3 regions of the Rhodococcus sp. K11/5 genome follow, and region 1 is predicted to be linked to each of the others. Evidence: predicted binding sites of a transcription regulator. Region 1 holds the regulator's gene; each other region holds the start of a gene.
The links. The regulator LexA, encoded in region 1, represses DNA repair genes until DNA is damaged. The targets are predictions, from matches to a motif close to CGAACANNTGTTCG.
Positions count from the first base shown of each region.

Region 2: a site for LexA is predicted at 3,638-3,651, ahead of ACY466_RS08990 (HNH endonuclease signature motif containing protein). Genes of this name have one in related genera too.
Region 3: a site for LexA is predicted at 4,661-4,674, ahead of cofD (2-phospho-L-lactate transferase). Genes of this name have one in related genera too.

Region 1 covers NZ_CM143721.1:2,576,449-2,582,726, forward strand. Annotated here, with positions in the region: gene hrpA (ATP-dependent RNA helicase HrpA) at 1-314, shown strand, start outside; gene nrdR (transcriptional regulator NrdR) at 288-755, opposite strand; gene ACY466_RS12165 (hypothetical protein) at 872-1,306, opposite strand; gene lexA (transcriptional repressor LexA) at 1,619-2,422, shown strand; gene ACY466_RS12175 (acyl-CoA dehydrogenase family protein) at 2,495-3,637, opposite strand; gene ACY466_RS12180 (IMPACT family protein) at 3,737-4,366, opposite strand; gene ACY466_RS12185 (uracil-xanthine permease family protein) at 4,392-5,705, opposite strand; gene ACY466_RS12190 (phosphoenolpyruvate--protein phosphotransferase) at 5,790-6,278, opposite strand, start outside.
Region 2 covers NZ_CM143721.1:1,864,177-1,870,454, reverse strand. Annotated here, with positions in the region: gene metX (homoserine O-acetyltransferase MetX) at 1-998, shown strand, start outside; gene ACY466_RS09010 (DUF3017 domain-containing protein) at 1,051-1,329, opposite strand; gene ACY466_RS09005 (bifunctional methylenetetrahydrofolate dehydrogenase/methenyltetrahydrofolate cyclohydrolase) at 1,326-2,189, opposite strand; gene ACY466_RS09000 (tRNA (cytidine(34)-2'-O)-methyltransferase) at 2,244-2,708, shown strand; gene ACY466_RS08995 (DUF4349 domain-containing protein) at 2,681-3,562, opposite strand; gene ACY466_RS08990 (HNH endonuclease signature motif containing protein) at 3,704-5,539, shown strand; gene ACY466_RS08985 (error-prone DNA polymerase) at 5,604-6,278, opposite strand, start outside.
Region 3 covers NZ_CM143721.1:1,973,267-1,979,544, forward strand. Annotated here, with positions in the region: gene ACY466_RS09485 (glycosyltransferase family 2 protein) at 1-453, shown strand, start outside; gene manB (mannose-1-phosphate guanylyltransferase) at 450-1,526, shown strand; gene ACY466_RS09495 (NUDIX hydrolase) at 1,533-2,093, opposite strand; gene ACY466_RS09500 (coenzyme F420-0:L-glutamate ligase) at 2,102-3,454, opposite strand; gene cofD (2-phospho-L-lactate transferase) at 3,451-4,407, opposite strand; gene ACY466_RS09510 (WhiB family transcriptional regulator) at 5,067-5,309, shown strand; gene ACY466_RS09515 (metallopeptidase family protein) at 5,373-5,792, opposite strand; gene ACY466_RS09520 (DUF3499 domain-containing protein) at 5,976-6,278, shown strand, end outside.

The DNA of each region.
Region 1 (6,278 bases):
GCGAGACACAACTGCCCCACCTGCCGCGGTACCTCACGGCAGCGACGCGCCGATTGGAGGCGTTCCCGTCGAGTGCGAACCGGGATCAGGCCGGCATGGACGTGTTGGATCGGGTGTACGACGATTATCAACGGCTGTTGACGTCGATTCCCGAACCGAAGCGGAACACGGCTGCAGTGCGGGACGTCGCCTGGATGATCGAGGAACTTCGCGTCAATCTGTTCGCTCAGGCTCTCGGTACGCCGTATCCGATCTCGGAGAAGCGCGTGCGCAAAGCTATCGACGATCTACGGCGCGTCGGCACTTCCCGCTGACCGTGCGCGCATGTCGTCGATCTCCCGCTCGAAGTCGGCGGCACTGCTGAAGGAGCGGTAGACGGAAGCGAACCGGAGGTACGCGACCTCGTCGAGGTCGCGTAGTGGCCCGAGGATGGCAAGGCCGACCTCGTTGCTGGGGATCTCGGCGGAACCGGACGCACGCACCGTGTCCTCGACCTGCTGGGCGAGGAGACCCAGGGCGTCGTTGTCGACGTCACGGCCCTGACATGCGCGGCGAACTCCGCGGATGACCTTCTCGCGGCTGAAGGGCTCACTGACCCCGCTGCGCTTGACCACCGAGAGCACCGCGGTCTCCACGGTGGTGAACCGTCGACCGCACTCGGGGCACGATCGGCGACGGCGAATCGCCTGACCCTCGTCGGCCTCGCGGGAATCGACCACGCGAGAATCCGGGTGTCGGCAGAACGGGCAATGCATCGGGACACCCCTCGATAGTGCGACGTGCGGGGCAGTCGAGGACTGCCGCTCGCGCAGAACACTACCCGGGACACGCGCGGTGGGGCACGCCCGTACCGGTGACGCCTCCCGCGGGATCAGCGACCGGTGCCGAAACCGGGGTACTCGGCCTGCACGTTGTCCATCTGCACCGACACCGCTGCCGGGGCGGGCACCTCACCGGCACTGACGTTGGCGAGGCCGACGAGGCCGAGCGCGGATACTGCTGTGATCAGCGCCACACCCACGCCCTTGGCGATTCCGAAGCCTTCCCGCTCCTCGTGCGGAGCCTGGGACACGCCCGGCGAGCGACGCACGTACTCGACCGCACCGGCGTCGGGACGCACGGGTTCGCGACGACCGTTGCGACGACGCAACTCCCGCGCCGGGGCATCGAGTACCGCAACCGACGACGCCGGCCCGGAACTCGTTCGCATGTTCGACCCGTTCGCCCAGGTGAGAGGGCGCACCGCGACGGTCTCGGCACCTGCGGTGCGGGCAGTACGGGCAGTCAGCAGGTCAGATCGAGTCATCGCGAGCCACTCCTTGTTCGAAAGCCGGTGAGCTGCACGCTGGGCGAACACCGTCGGTGTTCGAACATCGCCTCGCTCACGCGTTCGAATGAACGCATGTTCGATTTATACCAGGAGGGTCCGACAAGGTCCACGAAACGCGCGACACGAATCGAACAGGTGTTTGATCACGAGCACGTTTCGGTTTAGGTTCGACATCAGAGCAGACGGGTGCAACACCAGTCGCACCAACACCACCCGACTCACCATCCCGCGTTTCACCCACACCGCGTTTTCACCGCAGAGCGTTCGAACCCTTGGAGGTAGCCGCAGATGAAAGACGACAGCTCTCCCGCTTCGTCGGGAGGACGGGCCAAGGCCGGACGGCCTCCCGGTTCCACCAAGCCGACGGATGCGAACGGTGTCACCGACATCGACGGTGCCCTCACCGAACGCCAGCGTCGCGTTCTGGAGGTCATCCGCGCATCGGTCGACGAGCGTGGATATCCGCCGAGCATCCGCGAGATCGGTGACGCGGTGGGGCTGAACTCCACGTCGTCCGTCGCTCACCAGTTGCGCACGCTCGAACGCAAGGGCTTTCTTCGTCGGGATCCCAACCGCCCCCGCGCCGTCGATGTGCGCATGCCGGGAGAGAACGGGCGTCCGGCCGAGACGGTCGCCAGCACCACCGGCGATCCCGTGCCCGCTGCGGGCACCGTCGTCGACGATGCCCCGGAGGAGTCGACCGACGACCGGCTCCCCGCCCCCACGTTCGTCCCGGTCCTCGGCCGGATCGCCGCCGGTGGTCCCATCCTCGCCGAGCAGGCCGTCGAGGACGTCTTCCCGTTGCCGCGTGAACTCGTCGGCTCGGGTTCGCTGTTCCTGCTCCGCGTCGTGGGCGAGTCGATGATCGACGCGGCGATCTGCGACGGTGACTGGGTGGTCGTTCGCCAACAGAACGTGGCGGACAACGGCGACATCGTCGCCGCGATGATCGACGGCGAGGCCACGGTCAAGACGTTCAAGCGGACCGGCGGTCAGGTGTGGCTGCTCCCCCACAATCCGCTGTTCGAACCGATCGACGGCAACGACGCCGTGGTCCTCGGCAAGGTCGTCACGGTCATGCGCAAGCTCTGAGACTCTCTGCGACGACGAAACGCCGGCTCCCCACGAACGGGGAGCCGGCGTTTCGTGGTTTCGGGTGCGGACCTACAGATCGAGACCGCGACCGATGATCTCCTTCATGATCTCGGTCGTGCCGCCGTAGATGGTCTGCACGCGGGAGTCCATGTACGCCTTGGCGATCGGGTACTCCTTCATGTAGCCGTAGCCACCGTGCAGCTGCAGGCACCGGTCGATGAGCTTGACCTGGTTCTCGGTGGTCCACCACTTGGCCATGGCGGCTTCCTGCACACTCAGGTCGCCGGCGTTGAGCTGCTCGATGTACTTGTCCACCATGATCCGCACGGCAGTGGTCTCGGTGGCCAGCTCGGCCAACACGAAACGAGTGTTCTGGAACTTGCCGATCGGCTTGCCGAACGCCTTGCGATCCTTGCAGTACTGAATGGTCATGTTCAGCGCCGATTCCATCGCGGCCGCGGCGACCACGGCGATGGACAGACGCTCCTGCGGCAGGTTCTGCATGAGGTAGATGAACCCCATGCCCTCTTCACCGAGCAGGTTGGCTGCGGGGACCCGCACATCGGTGAAGCTGAGCTCCGCGGTGTCCTGGGCCTTCATGCCGATCTTGTCGAGGTTGCGCCCACGCTCGAATCCGGGCATGTCGCGCTCGACGACGAACAGGCTGAAGCCCTGGGCACCCTTGTCCGGGTCCGTGCACGCGACGACGACGATCAGGTCGGCGTTGATGCCGTTGGTGATGAACGTCTTGGAGCCGTTGAGGACCCAGTCGTCGCCGTCCTTGACCGCACGAGTCTTGATGCCCTGCAGGTCGCTACCGGTTCCGGGCTCGGTCATGGCGATCGCCGAGATCAGTTCGCCGGAGCAGAAACCGGGAAGCCAGCGGCCCTTCTGCTCGTCGTTCGTGAGGTTGATGAAGTACGGGGCGGTGACATCGTTGTGCAAGGTGAAGCCGATTCCGCTGTACCCACCGGCGGTGGTCTCCTCGGTCACGATGGCGTTGTACCGAAAATCCTCGACTCCGCCGCCACCGAACTCCTCCGGAGCTGCCATACCGAGGAAGCCCTGCTTGCCGGCTTCGATCCACACGCCGCGGTCGACGATGTTCTGCTCTTCCCACTGGGCGTGGTGCGGAGCGACGTGCTGCTCGAGGAACTTCTTGTACGAGCTGCGGAACAGATCGTGCTCGGGCTCGAAAATCGTGCGCTTCATGACTCTCCTCATCGGGCGTACGGCGTATCTCGTTCGAGACTAGGACCCATCACCATCAGCGTCGATGACCAGCGCGAGCGCATTAGGTGACCAGGTGGGTCACGCTGGTGTCGCGAGAACCCAGCGATGACCGACGAGGTCCGCCCGCGCACGCCCTCCGGTCGCCGCGGCCAGCGTCGCCCGTAGTCGAGCCTCGTCACCGACGAGGCGGAACCGAACGTCCTCCGCGTACGCCGTATCGTCGACGACGAAGCCCTCCGAGCGGACCAGGGACTCGACGCGTCCGGCGTCGGCGTGGGGCAGTGCGACCTCGAGGACGTCCCGGCGGACCAACTCCCCCACCGCGGCACGGTCGAGTGCCGCGCTCACCGCTCCCGAGTAGGCACGCACCAACCCACCCGCACCCAACTTCACTCCGCCGAACCACCGGCTCACCACGGCGACCACGTCGACGAGATCGTGTCCGGCGAGTACACCCAGCATCGGGATCCCCGCCGTGCCGCCGGGCTCGCCGTCGTCGGAGGATCGTTGCCGCCGACTCTCGGAATCGGGGCCGACGACGAACGCCCAGCAGTGGTGCCCGGCGTCCGGGAACTCGGTTCTCACCGCAGCGATCACCGTCGCCGCTTCCGATTCGCTGCGAACGCGCACGAGGCGCGCGAGGAACCGGCTGCGATCGATGACGGTTTCCGCCACGACGGCGCGCGACGAGACGAGGGTGACGGGCACGGAGATTCCTCGACGCAGTCGTCGGTCACACCGACTTCTGCACCGAGCCCTCCCGCGAGCGACCGCGTGATCCGGACATCCACCGCAGCAGGGGGTACACCAGGAGGATGCCGACGGATCCCCACACGATGCCGCCGAGCTCGACCGATCCGAGGGTCAACGTCAGATCGCCGACGCCGGCCACCACCGCGGCCGCCGCGACCATGAGATTCACGGGGTCGGTGAAGTCGACGCCGGCGTTCTGCCAGATCCGCACGCCGAGCAGTCCGATCAACCCGTAGAGCACCAGGGTCGCGCCCCCGATGACCCCGCTGGGGACCGTGAAGATGAGCGCACCGAACTTGGGCGAGAACGCCAGCACCAGAGCCGTGGCCGCGGCCACCCAGTACGCCGCCGTCGAGTAGACGCGCGTCGCCGCCATCACGCCGATGTTCTCCGCATAGGTGGTGGTTCCCGACCCACCGCCGGCGCCGGCCAACGCGGTCGCGACACCGTCGGCGATCAGCGCATCGCCCGCGACGTCGTCGAGCGACCGACCCGTCATCGCCGCGACGGCCTTCACGTGGCCGACGTTCTCCGCCACCAGCACCACCACGACGGGGAGCGCCACCAGGATGGCGGACAACTGGAACGTCGGGCCCGTGAATTCCGGGATGCCGATCCACGGAGCGTCGCGGAGCGCGTCGACACGCGCCGCGTCGACCTCGCCGATGATCGCCGCGAAGACCCACCCGATCACCAGACCGAAGAGGATGCCGAGCCGCCCGATCAGACCGGGCCCGGCCACGGTCACCAGGAGCACCGCCACCAAGGTCACCGTCGCCACGAGCGGCTGCATCTCGTACGAATCCACCGCCGTGGGCGCGAGATTGAGACCGATGAGCGCCACGATCGCGCCGGTCACCAACGGCGGCATCACCGCGTCGAGTGCCGCGGCACCCGCCAGCTTGACCACCACACCCACCAGTGCGAGGGCGACACCCACCACCAACACGGCACCGAGCTGAGCGGCGGGGCCGTCCCCACTGGTCGCGGCGAGAGGCGCGATGAACGCGAACGACGATCCCAGGTAGCTCGGCACCCGTCCCCGCGTGATGAGCAGGAACAGGATGGTCCCGACACCCGAGAAGAACAGGGTGGTGGTGACCGGGAAACCGGTGATGGTGGGAACGAGGAGGGTGGCGCCGAACATGGCCACCACGTGCTGCATGCCGATGCCGGCCGTGCGGGGCCACGACAACCTCTCGTCCGGGGCGACCACGGCATCGTCGCCGACGGTCTTGCCGTCACCGTGCACGGTCCACCGGGGCAGGAACGACGGTCGAGATCGAGAAGTCACGGGTGAGATGTTCTCACGACGACGCGGCCTCGGCTGCCGCTCGCGTCGGTCGGGCGACGCGCATCACGCCCGCCGCCCGTTCGGTCACCCCAGAACGGCGGTGGCGGCGGCCCGCGCCTCGGCCGGAGACGAGGTCCGCAGCACCGCGTCTGCGGCGTGGCGGCACTGATCCACGGTGACCGTCTGCAGCTTCGCGCCGACTCCGGCGACCGCGGCGGACGCGGCGGACAGCGACGTCACACCGAAGCCGACGAGCACACAGGCGAGCAGCGGATCGGCCGCGGCCTCACCACACACACCGACCGGCTTGTCCACGGCCGCACCGGCGTTCGCCGTGTGCGCGACGAGTGCCAGCACCGCCGGCTGCCAGGGATCGGTGAGGGCGGCGAGATCGGCGGACATGCGGTCCGCGGCCATCGTGTACTGCGCGAGGTCGTTGGTTCCGATGGACAGGAAGTCAACGTGGTCGAGGATGCGGTCGGCGAGCAGAGCCGCGGCCGGAACCTCGATCATGACTCCGGGAGTCAGTCCCCGTTCGCGCACGTCGTCGGCGAACGCCTTCGCCTCGGCGCT
Region 2 (6,278 bases), 710 kb from region 1:
CGCTGTCGCCCGGGCGCGACAACGTGGTGCTCGTCGAACATGCGCTCACCGGCGACTCCCACCTCACGGGCCCGGCCGGACCGGATCACCCGTCGCCGGGTTGGTGGACCGGCTTGGTCGGTTCCGGCCTCCCTCTCGACACCGACCGTTGGTGCGTGATGGCCACCAACGTCCTCGGTGGGTGCCGCGGCACCACCGGCCCCTCGTCGCTCGCACCCGACGGCCGAGCGTGGGGCTCCCGCTTCCCCGCCATCTCCATTCGGGATCAGGTCACGGCCGAGACGATGGTGGCCGATGTGCTCGGCATCGATCGCTTCGCGGCGGTCGTCGGTGGATCCATGGGGGGCATGCGGACACTCGAATGGCTCGTCGGACATCCCGCCAGGGTCGCGTCGGGCCTGGTGTTGGCGGTCGGCGCGCGGGCGTCCGCGGATCAGATCGGGACGCAGACCACGCAGATGGCCGCCATCACCGGCGATCCGGACTGGCGGGGCGGGGACTACTTCGACGCCGGTGTCGAGCCCCTGACCGGCTTAAAGATCGCCCGTCGCATCGCGCACCTGACGTATCGCACGGAACACGAACTCGACGCGCGGTTCGGGAACTCGTCCCAGGTGGGCGAGGATGCGTTGGCCGGCGGTCGCTACTCGGTCCAGAGCTACCTCGAGCATCAGGCCGACAAGCTGGTCGGTCGATTCGACGCGGCGACGTACGTTCTGCTCACCGAGGCGATGAACCGGCACGACGTCGGTCGTGGCCGCGGCGGAATCGAGCAGGCGTTGCGATCGGTCACGGTGCCGACGGTGGTAGGTGGGGTCGATTCCGACCGGCTCTATCCGCTGCGTCAGCAGCAGGAGATCGCCGACCTGATTCCGACCTGCGACGGTCTGCGAATCATCTCCTCGAGGGACGGTCATGACGGATTTCTGACCGAGCCGGAGCCGGTCGCGGCGATGTTGCTGGCCACGATGGATCTGGCGACCGACTCGATCGGCTGACCCGCCGGACCCGTCGGTCGGGTCGGTAACTCGGGTCCGGGTATCGAACCCGTCAGTCGGTGCCCAGCGGGTCGATCGACACCGCGAGCCACACGACGGCTCCGCCGACCGCGGCGAGCGACAGGGTGTCGAACATCCGCGACCGCACGGCCAGAAGCCCGACGCGTTCGGTGCTCAGGAACAAACGGCACGCGGCCGCGAGCAGGGTGGCGAGGCCGAAGACGAACGCCCCGCGTCGCCACCGGTCCGCGAGAACCAGCACGACGGCCGCCGCGATGACCACCACCACGGCGATCATCGGCAGGCTGCGGCGAATCGCGTCCCGCGTCATCGTCCGCTCGTCGCCGTTGCTCGTTCGGCGCTCTCGACCACATTGCTCAACAGGAACGCACGCGTGAGGGGCCCGACTCCGCCGGGATTCGGGGACAGGAATCCGGCGACCTCGGCGACGTCGGCCGCGATGTCTCCGCGGAGTCCGTCGTCGGTCCGCGAGACCCCGACATCGACGACGGCCGCACCGGGCTTGACCATGTCGGCGGTGATCAGGTTCGGAACGCCGGCGCCGGCGATCACGATGTCGGCGCGACGCACCTCGGCCGCGAGGTCACGAGTTCCCGTGTGGCACAGGGTGACCGTGGCGTTCTCGGAGCGTCGGGTCAGAATGAGACCCATCGGACGCCCCACCGTGACCCCGCGGCCCACGACAACCACGTGCGCCCCGGCGATGGGAACGTCGTAGCGCCGAAGGAGATGCACGATCCCGCGCGGCGTACACGGCAGCGTCGATTCCTTTCCGAGAACCAGACGTCCGAGGTTCACCGGGTGCAAGCCGTCGGCGTCCTTGGCGGGATCCACCCGCTCGAGGGCGCGGTTCTCGTCGAGATGTTTCGGCAGAGGCAGTTGCACGATGTACCCGGTGCACGCGGGATCGGCATTCAGTTCGTCGATGACCGCGTCCAGTTCGTCCGAGGTGACATCCGCGGGCAGATCTTTGCGGATCGAGTGGATTCCCACCTTGGCGCAGTCGTTGTGCTTGCCACGGACGTAAGCGGCGGATCCGGGATCGTCGCCCACCAGGACTGTGCCCAGTCCCGGGACGATGCCTTTCTCCCGGAGCGCGGAGACCCGCGCGGTGAGGTCCACGAACATCTCGTCGCGGGTGATCTTTCCGTCCAGTCGCGTTGCGGTCACGGGGGCCAGTTTCCCACGTCCGCGTCCGTCGGCGGCGCATGGCAGGGTGAAGCGGTGTTTCGACTGATGTTTCATGAACCCCGGATTCCGCAGAACACCGGCAACGCCATACGTCTGGTTGCCGGGACCGGCTGCGAACTGCATCTGATCGAGCCGCTCGGGTTCGATCTGTCCGAACCGAAACTGCGCCGAGCCGGGCTGGATTACCACGATCTGGCCTCGGTGACCGTTCACCCGGACCTCGCGACCGCGTGGGAGGCGCTGGCACCCGATCGGGTGTTCGCGTTCACCACGCACGCCACGACGTCCTACGCCTCGATCGAGTACCGGGAAGGGGACGTGTTGCTGTTCGGTCCCGAGCCCACCGGACTGGCTCCCGAAGTACTCGACGATCCTCGCGTCACCGATCGCATCCGCATTCCGATGCTCGAGGGACGACGCTCGATGAACCTGGCCAATGCGGCCTCGGTCGTCGTCTACGAGGCGTGGCGTCAGCTCGGCTTCGCCGGCGGCGTCTGACCCTTCGCCCTGCGGCGCCGAATCTTTCGGACGACGATCACGATTCCCACCAGCACGGCGACGAACGCGAGCCAGGGCAGCGCGGCGGCGATGAAGAGAACCCCGGCGCCCAGAGCACTCAGCAGCGCGTTCCATCCGTCCACGATCGCGCCGGTCACTCCCCCGGACGACACCTCGTCGGGGTCGGTGGCCGTGAGTTGCAGCGTGATCGTCGCCAGTTCGATCCGGTCGTCGAGCGATTGCTGTTGGGAACGCAGGCTGTCGAGTTCTCCCTGTCGATCCGACAACGCCGTTTCGATGGCGATGAGGTCCGCGGTGTCCGCGGCTGTGGTGAGGAGTTCTCGGAACCGGTCGACGGTTGCCTGCAGCGCCGCGATTCGAGCCGAGAGATCCTGGCTCTGCATCGTCACGTCGGATCGATCGAGGCTCGACGACGTCACGGTGCCGAGATCCCGGAGTTCCACCAGGGTCGCGTCGAGTTCGTCCACCGGGATGCGCAGTGTCAGCGAGCTCGATGCGATCTGATCCTCGACCGCCGGGGAGTCCGTCCGGGAATCGACTCGGCCACCTCGTGTACTCACCGCATCCTGAGCGCGGTCGGCCACTTCCTGCGGTTCGTCCACGGTGACAGCGAGGAATCCGTTGACGACGTCCTGCCGCGAGGACTCCGACGTCGAGAACTGGCCGCGCGCGGGTGCGTCGGCGGGGCCGACCGAATCGAGCATCGCTTCGGTTCCTGGTTGTTCCACGACGTCGACGGCCGTGCCCGGACCCAGATCCGGTTCGTTCTCCGCGCATCCGGCCAGGAAAAGAGCGCCGAGAATCGAGAGCGTCACCAGCAATCGTGTTCGCATGACGTGCATGCTAGCCAGCCAGAATGGAGTTGTTCCTCGACACAAACTGCACCCTTTACGTTCGGAGTAAGTAATCGAACACTTGTTCGATATGTCGGTTACTCTGGACGTATGGAACCGGGGGGTCCGCAGGATCAGGGGGTGAGCGACGCAGCCGAGGCTGAGGCGCCGGCCTCGCCGTGCCCGGACGGCTCGGCTGCCGGTGATTCCGATGCTGCTGGTTCTGCTGCTGGTGTTCCGGTGGTGTCGACGGCGATCTCCGACCCGGCGGCGGGTGCGGTGATCGCCGACCTCGAAGCCGCGGTGTCGGCGGTGGCGGCGCTCGATTCGTGGTCGCTGCCCGCCGCGGACACCCGCGCGGTACTGGTGCGGGCGGAGACGGTGATCCGCACCCTGGTGGGGGCCTCGCACACCTGGTTGCACGAGGTCGTCGAACGCGGCGGGTTCGACGACGTCGTCGGCGCCCTGGGATCCGGGGGTGCGCCGTCGGCGTTGGCGCATCTGCTGCGCGTCACTCCCCGCAATGCCGCCCTGCGCCTGCACGTCGCGGCCGACCTCGCGGACCGGACGACGCTGACGGGCGATCCGGTGGACCCGCGGATGCCCCACGTCGCCGCAGCCTCCCGCGAAGGAGTCCTCGATCCGGGGCACGTGGCGGTGATCCGCAAGTTCCATCGGGATCTGCCCGCTCGCACGGACCCGGGGCAGCGTGATCAGGCGGAGAAGCAGTTGGTGGACCTGGCCCGGTGGGTGCGCCCGGACGAGTTGGCGGTGGCGGCGAAGCGGATCCTGGAGTTGCTCGACCCCGACGGCGCCGCCCCCGACGACCACGATGCCGCGCGGAAGCGGTTCATCCGGTTCGACCCGCAGGGGGTGGACGGGATGTCGACGGGCAGTTTCTGTGTCGATGCGCATCTGCGGGCGATGCTCGAGGTGGCGTTCGAGGCGCTGTCCACTCCGGGGCGTTGCATGCCCGGCGAGGACGATGCCGGTACCGACGGGGTGAGGTTCCCGGCCGGCGCCGCCGAACCCCCCACACAGACACCGGACGCGGACGCGGACGGCGCGAACGGCGCGGACGACGAGACCGCAACCGACGCCGATCGCGCTGATGTCGATGACGCTGCGGGCGATATGGACGACGCTGACGACTCCGCCGGCCCTGCCGTGCCTGACGACGCCGCCGAGACCGACGATGACGACGTCGACAGCCCTGTCGACGATCTCGACGCCGCCGACTACGCCGGAGCCGGTCACGACGCCACCCTCGACCTCGAGCTGGACCTGGACTGGGCCTCGGGTACCCCCGAGGCCGTACCAGGGGAGAAGTCTGCCTCCGACCCTGCTGCTGCGGATCGCGCCGGCCGGGATTTCCGCACCGGTGGGCAACGACGCCACGACGCCCTCAAACACCTCCTCGCAGAAGTGCTGGCCTCCGGCACCCTCGGCACCCACCGGGGCTTTCCCACCACCGTCGTCGCCACCATCGGCATCGACGAACTCACCGCCGCCGCCGGACTCGCCCCCACCACCGGCACCACCCTGTCCATCGGCGACCTCATCCGACTGGCGTCGGCCTCGCACCCGTACCTCGCGGTGTTCGACGACGCCTCCGGCCGCACCCTGCAACTACTGCGCAGCAAACGCTGCGCCAGCACCGATCAGCGTCTGGCCCTGTTCGCCCGCGAACGCGGCTGCACCTTCCCCGGCTGCACCCGACCCGCCATGAGAACCCAGGCCCACCACACCCACGAGTGGGCCGACGGCGGCTACACCGACATCGACACCCTCACCCTCGCCTGCCCGATGCACCACCGCCTCATCGGCACCGCCCCCAACCAGTGGGCCACCACCAGAGCCCCCGCCGGACACCGCCACGCCGGCCTGACCCTGTGGCACCCACCGGCCGTCCTCGACCCCGACCGACGCGGGCGACCCAACCACTACTTCTTCCCCGAGAGATACTTCCTCGAGTAGCTCGGCCGAGCACAGGTCACGAGCCGACCCGATCATGAGCACGTGATCGGGTCCTTCGTGCTACCTACCGAAAGTCTCTGGACCGCAGCAGTACTCGAAGATCGAGAGGATCGAGACGATCGGCGACCAAGGTCACCACCCCCTCGGCGTTCTGGACGATTCCGCGAATGAACAGCGCTTGCGACAGCTGCGCCAGACTGCGGTACTTGGCCCACAACCCCACCGAGCACACCACGTTGATCATGCCCGTCTCGTCCTCGAGGTTGATGAACGTGACCCCGGCGGCAGTCGCGGGACGCTGACGATGGGTCACGGCTCCTGCCACCAACACTCGATCCCCGTTCGCCACCGCCAGCAGCCCGTCGGCAGGAACCACGCCCATCTCGTCCAACTGCTTCCGCAGGAACTGCGTGGGATAGCTGTCGGCCGACACTCCGGTTGCCCAGATGTCGGCCGCCGCCAATTCCCACGAACTCATGCCGGGCAGCGACGGCGCTCGTACGGACGCGCCCAGCCCCGGCAGTCGGTCGGGCCGCTCCCCCGCCGCGGCACCGGCAGCCCAGAGGGCCTCCCGACGCGTCACTCCGAAGCAGGTCAGGGCACCGGCCGTCGCCAAGGACTCCGCCCTCGGTACCGAAAGCTCCACCCGCCCGGTAAGATCGAGCAACGATGTGAACGGGCCACCCTCGTCTCGAACGCGCACGATCTGCTCCGCCAGATCCGTCCCGATGCCCCGCAC
Region 3 (6,278 bases), 600 kb from region 1:
TGGACCCGGCGGTATCGCCAGGACACCGAGGCGGTCAGCGAACGCACGGTGGGGTGGCTCTCGGGTTCGTGTCTTCTCCTGCGCCGTGCCGCTTTCGACTCCGTGAACGGGTTCGACTCCCGGTATTTCATGTACATGGAGGACGTCGATCTGGGGGATCGGCTCGGAAAGAGCGGCTGGCACAACGTCTACGTACCGACCGCGGTGGTGACTCACGCCAAAGGTCATGCCGCGGGGCGCCATCCGGAGTCCATGCTCCCCGCCCATCACGACAGTGCCTATCGCTTTCAGGCGGACCGACACCCCCATAGATGGCAAGCTCCACTGCGATGGTCGCTTCGGGCGGGGCTCGCGCTCCGATCGAAGTTGGTCGTGGCGTCCGCACTTCGGGCCCGCGACGACAGCGACACCGGCGCGGCCGGTTCGGACACGACGAAAGGCGAGAGCAGATGAGTGGTTCGGCGACCGACGCGGTGATTCTGGTGGGCGGCAAGGGGACTCGGCTTCGTCCGCTGACCTTGTCCGCTCCCAAGCCGATGCTTCCCACCGCCGGGCTGCCGTTCCTGACGCATCTTCTCGCCCGAATCCGGGCTGCGGGGATCGAACGAGTGGTGCTCGGGACGTCGTTCAAGGCGGAGGTCTTCGAGGAGCACTTCGGTGACGGCAGCGCTCTCGGGCTCGAACTCGTGTACGTCACCGAGGTCGAACCGATGGGCACCGGCGGCGGAATCCGAAACGTGTTCTCGCAGTTGCGCGCCGAGAACGTCATGGTGTTCAACGGGGACGTGCTCGGCGGCACGGACCTGCGTGCGGTGCTCGACACCCATCGGGACAAGGACGCGGACGTCACGTTGCACCTGGTGCGCGTCGGCGACCCCCGCGCGTTCGGCTGCGTTCCCACCGACGAGGACGGTCGGGTGACCGCCTTCCTCGAGAAGACCCAGGATCCGCCCACCGACCAGATCAACGCCGGGTGCTACGTGTTCAAGCGCGAGATCATCGAGTCGATCGCGACCGACCGCCCGGTGTCCGTCGAGCGTGAGGTGTTTCCGTCCCTGCTCGCCTCCGACAAGCGCGTGTACGGCCACGTCGACGCCGCGTACTGGCGCGACATGGGCACGCCGGAGGACTTCGTCCGAGGCTCGGCCGATCTGGTCCGCGGGATCGCCCCGTCGCCCGCGCTCGAGGGCACGCGGGGGGAATCGTTGGTGCATTCGAGCGCAGGTGTCGCGCCCGGGGCTCTGCTGATCGGCGGTACCGCCGTCGGACGCGGAGCCGAGGTCGGTGCGGGAGCGCGTCTCGACGGGGCGATCCTGTTCGACGGTGCCGTCGTCGAGGCCGGTGCCGTCGTGGAACGGTCCATCCTGGGCTTCGGAGCCCGCATCGGGCCCCGAGCCCTGATCCGCGATGCCGTGATCGGCGACGGAGCCAACATCGGTGCTCGGTGCGAACTGCTCCGTGGTGCCCGGGTGTGGCCCGGCGTGACGCTGCCCGACGGAGGCGTGCGCTTCTCGACCGACGTCTGACGTCCGTCAGGGCCGGGCGTGCGCGCGATCGATCATCTCGCGCAACGCCTCTCGCTCGGCCCCGGCGCGTCCGTCCGGTAGTTCGTCGACCGGCCACCACCGCAGGTCGGTCGATTCGGCGCTGCGCACGATGTGCGAACCGTCGGGCACGCGGACGACGAACCGGAGATCGAGGTGCCGGGTCGGCACACCCAGCGAGCAGGTGATGGGGTGCGTGTGGATCGAGAGCAGGCCCGGCTCCAGGGTGGCCGCCTCGATCCCGCTCTCCTCGCGTGCTTCGCGTAGGGCGGCGTCGCGCACGGTCTCGTCGGTCTCCTCGCAGTGTCCGCCCAGCTGCAGCCATCGCCCCACCCGTGGGTGCAGGGTGAGCAGCACGTGACAGCCGCTCTCGTCGAGAACCAGCGCCGAGGCCGTGACGTGGCCGGCGACGTTGTCGCGAAGGCACCCTCGCGGCGCGCTGTCGAGAAACGCGAGCATGGTGTGACGCATGGAGTCGTCCATCGCGTCGTCGGTGTCCCACCGCTGCAACAACTCTCGGGCGGATCGGTGGAGAGACTGTGTGCTCACGGCTACCGTCACACCTCGATCAGGATCGTCGAGAGGTCGGGGTCGGGACGCGGCGACGGGTCCGCGGCCGGGTGGCCGATCGCGACGGCGCCCACCGGACGCCAGGACGCGGGGAGGTCGAGCACGTCGCGCACGACGTCCGCGGCGAAGATGGTGGACCCGATCCAACAGCTGCCGAGGTCGCGGGCAGCGAGAGATACCAGCAGGCCCTGGACCGCGGCGCCGGCCGCGACGGTGAACATGGACAGTTCGGCGTCGGCGCGCGCGGCGTCCGGGTATTCGTGGGCCTCGTCGGTGACGAAGAACGGCAGTACCACCGCGGGGGCCGTGCGCAGGATGTCGCCGCGAGCGATGCGTCCGGCGATCGATTCCGCGCTCTTGCCGTCGGCCTCGAGATCACGTTTCCACCTCCGTGCCATCGCGTCGAGCAGTGCCGAGCGGACGGCGGGTGAGCGCAGGACGACGAACCGCATCGGGCGCGAGTGGTGGGGTGCGGGGGCGGTGACGGCGTCCGCCACGGCGGCACGGATCTGCTCGGGGTCGACGGGGTCGCCGGTGAACGAGCGAACGGACCGGCGAGCCCGCACCGCGTCCACGGCTCCCCGGCGCAGGGCCTCGGCGGTTCCGAGCCAGAACAGATCGTCCTCGCCGGGACGCACGAGATCACGGGCGGTCGAGCCGTCGTCGACGGGGGACAGGCCCCGGACCACGGCGATCGGCACGGAACCGAGCTTTCCCTTCACCAGGTCACCGGCCGCGGCCAGTTCGTCCGCCACGGCGACCTCCGTGACCAGGAGCTCGTTGCCGCGATCGTCGTGGCCACCGGCGTAGGCGTGCAGGACGGTGAGCCCGGCCGAACCGATGGCGTTGTCGGTCTGCCCGTTTCGCCAGGCTCGACCCATGGTGTCGGTCACCACGATCGCGACGTCGACGTCGAGGAGATCGCGGAGCGCGCTGCGCAGCGCCGTCGCGCTGGCGTCCGGGTCGACGGGCAGGAGTGCGAGTTCGTCGCCGTCGACGTTCGAGCCGTCGATCCCGGACGCGGCCTGCACGATGCCGAGCCGGTTCTCGGTGATGAGGGTGCGCCCGCGTCGGGCGACGACGCGGACCGCCTCCTGGTCGACGAGGACGCGCCGGGCGGCGTCCCTGGCCTCGGGGTCGCGCGGGGCGGCGATCAATCGTCCCTCGACCTTCGAGACGATCTTGCTGGTGACGACGAGAACGTCGCCGGAGCGCAGCCAGGGCGCAGCCGCGGCGACGGCGGCGGCGAGATCGTCGCCCGGCCGGAACTCCGGCAGTCCCTCGACCGGGACGATCTCCAGAGAACCTCCCGGAGCGTGGTCGGTGATCGAGTCGCTCACATCGCCCCCGCCGCGACCAGGGCCGCTCGGGCCATCTCCGCGGTGACGGCCGGGTTCTCCATGATCAACGGAACCGAGTGGACGTCCACGCCCGGAACGTCGGCGGTGTCCGTGGTGTGCACGAGCCAGGCATCGAGGATCCCGGCTGCCGAGCGGGCCCCGTAGTGACGACCGATCGCTTCGGCGGTCGTGTCCACCCCGATCACCTGAAGACACTCGTCGGCCATGCCGCGCAACGGACGTCCGTCGACGACGGGGGACAGACCGACCACCTTGGCCGATGTCGTGCGGAGCGCGGCTCTCATTCCGGGCACAGCGAGCACCGCACCGATGCTCACGACCGGATTCGAGGGCGCGAGGATCACCGCGTCGGCGTTCTCCACGGACTCGAGGACTCCGGGTGCCGGCGTGGCGTCGTCCGCTCCGATGTAGGCGAAGCTGTGAGTCTTCACAGCGGCCCGGTGGCGCACCCACCACTCCTGGAAGTGCACTGCCTTGTCGGTGTCGTCGGCCGGATCGGTGATCACCACGTGGGTCTCGCAACGATCGTCCGTGACCGGCAGCAGGCGCACCCCGGGCTTCCAGCGATCGCACAGAGCCTCGACGATCGCGGACAGCGGATAGCCGGTTCGCAACATCTGGGTGCGGATCAGGTGCGTGGCGAGGTCGCGATCGCCGAGGCCGAACCAGTCCGGCTGTGCCCCGTAGGCCGCAAGTTCCTCTTTCGCACTCCACGTCTCGTTGCGCCGTCCCCACCCGCGGTCGGTGTCGATGCCGTCACCGAGGGTGTACATGCACGTATCGAGGTCGGGGCAGATGCGCAGACCGTGCATCCAGACGTCGTCGCCGACGTTCACCAGTGCGGTGATCTCCGCGTCGTCCCCGAGCAGGGCGCGCAGACCCTGCAGGAAGCGGGCGCCGCCCACTCCGCCGACCAGAACAGTGACCTTCATGCCCGAGAGCCTAGGCTCCGACTCGACTCCGCTCGGCGTCGCCGTCGCTCGGTCCACGGGCCGGTGCGACGCAGATCACCGTCGGCGTGTCCGTGGACGAAACACCGTGCGGACGTGTCGTCCGGGAATTCCGGAGCGCGAATGGTATTGGCAAAACCCCCGTCCGCTTGACCGCGACACACCGTGGCGTGTCTAATCACAGTCATGTCATTACCGGTTCGCACGGCGGAATCGCTTGCAGCGCGCCGTCGTTCGAACATGCGTTCCCATGATGGCGATGTCGCACCTCACCGGGGTGCGGCCGGAGCCGTTCGGCTCGCTTCACGATTCGCTCTTCGATCCGGCTTCACGGTCGATCATCGATCCCCATGACCGACAACAACTGCGCTCGAACAGGTGAGGAGGCGGAAGTGATGCCGGAACAGCACCAGGACTTCGGTCGACAGACAGTGCCCACGCTCGATCTCGACCCGGAGGCATCCGAGGACTCGCACGTGGTCGACGATCCGACCGCGGTGGAAGTGCTCGATGCAGCGTCGGGCGACGAACACGACGACGGAGCCGAGGCGGACGGAGCCGAGGCGTCCGTCGACGAGGATCCCGCACTGTCGGCACTCCGAACCCCCACGGTCGCACCACAGTTGAGCCTCGTCCGCGACATGGACGAGATGTTCGACGAGATGGAGGACCAGTGGCAGGAGCGCGCCCTCTGCGCGCAGACCGACCCGGAGGCGTTCTTTCCCGAGAAGGGCGGGTCGACGCGGGAAGCGAAGCGGATCTGTCTCGGGTGCGAGGTGAAGGACGAGTGTCTGGAATACGCTCTCGCGCACGACGAACGCTTCGGTATCTGGGGTGGACTGTCCGAGCGCGAGCGACGGCGCCTCAAGCGCGGAATCATCTGACCGTAGTTCGAGCACGAGGGTCGGGCGGCGTGATCGTCGTCCGACCTTTCGCGTGAGCGGGGGTCAGTCCGTCGGTTCGGGGTCGACCACGTCCGGTGTCACGCCGAGGTAGGTCGCGATCTGCTCGACCAGCACGTCGTGCACCAGATCGGTCAGTTCGATCGAATCGTGAGCGCGGCGCTCGAGGGGCCGGCGGAACAACACGATGCGAGCGCGAGTGGTCGCTCCGGTGGTGTCCACTCCCGCCGGCACCAGACGTGAGAGCGGGACCGGACCCTCGGCGACGACTTCCGGCGGCCAGTTGACCGACTCCGGGTTCACCGCTCGGATCTTGGGAACGTCGTCCACCGCGATGTCCAGCTTGGTCAGCCGGTCGTGCCACCGACGGTCGATGTCGGTGAAGGCTTCGAGGACGGCGGCGTCGAACTTCTCGGCCCGAGACTTGCGAGCCGGTACCCCGTCCGGAAACAGAGTTCCGCGCATGCCACGCCCGCGTCGTGCCGCGGTCCGGGACGTCGTCGGTCCGCGGCGAGGACCGGATCGCGGGGAACGGGAGATGAACGGCACGGCGACGATGCTACGTCCGGGGTGTGTGCGACCGCTCGCGGGAGGCGCGGTGGCGTGTTGGGTTCCGAATCCGCCGATGGACGCGATACTGTGCGACACGTGAGATCAGTGCGCGCATGCTGCCGACCGGGGTGCAACAGGCCCGCCGTCGCCACGCTCACCTATGTCTACTCCGATTCCACCGCCGTCGTCGGCCCGCTCGCGACCGTGGACGAACCACACTCCTGGGATCTGTGCGAGGTGCACGGTTCCTCCATCACGGCCCCCAAGGGCTGGGAACTGATGAAGTACGAGGGCGGCTTCACCACCACCTCGCCCGACGACGACGATCTCACCGCTCTCGCCGAAGCAGTGCGCGAGGCAGGGTCACGCGACCGAAGCCTGCCTCGCTCTGCCCGGCCC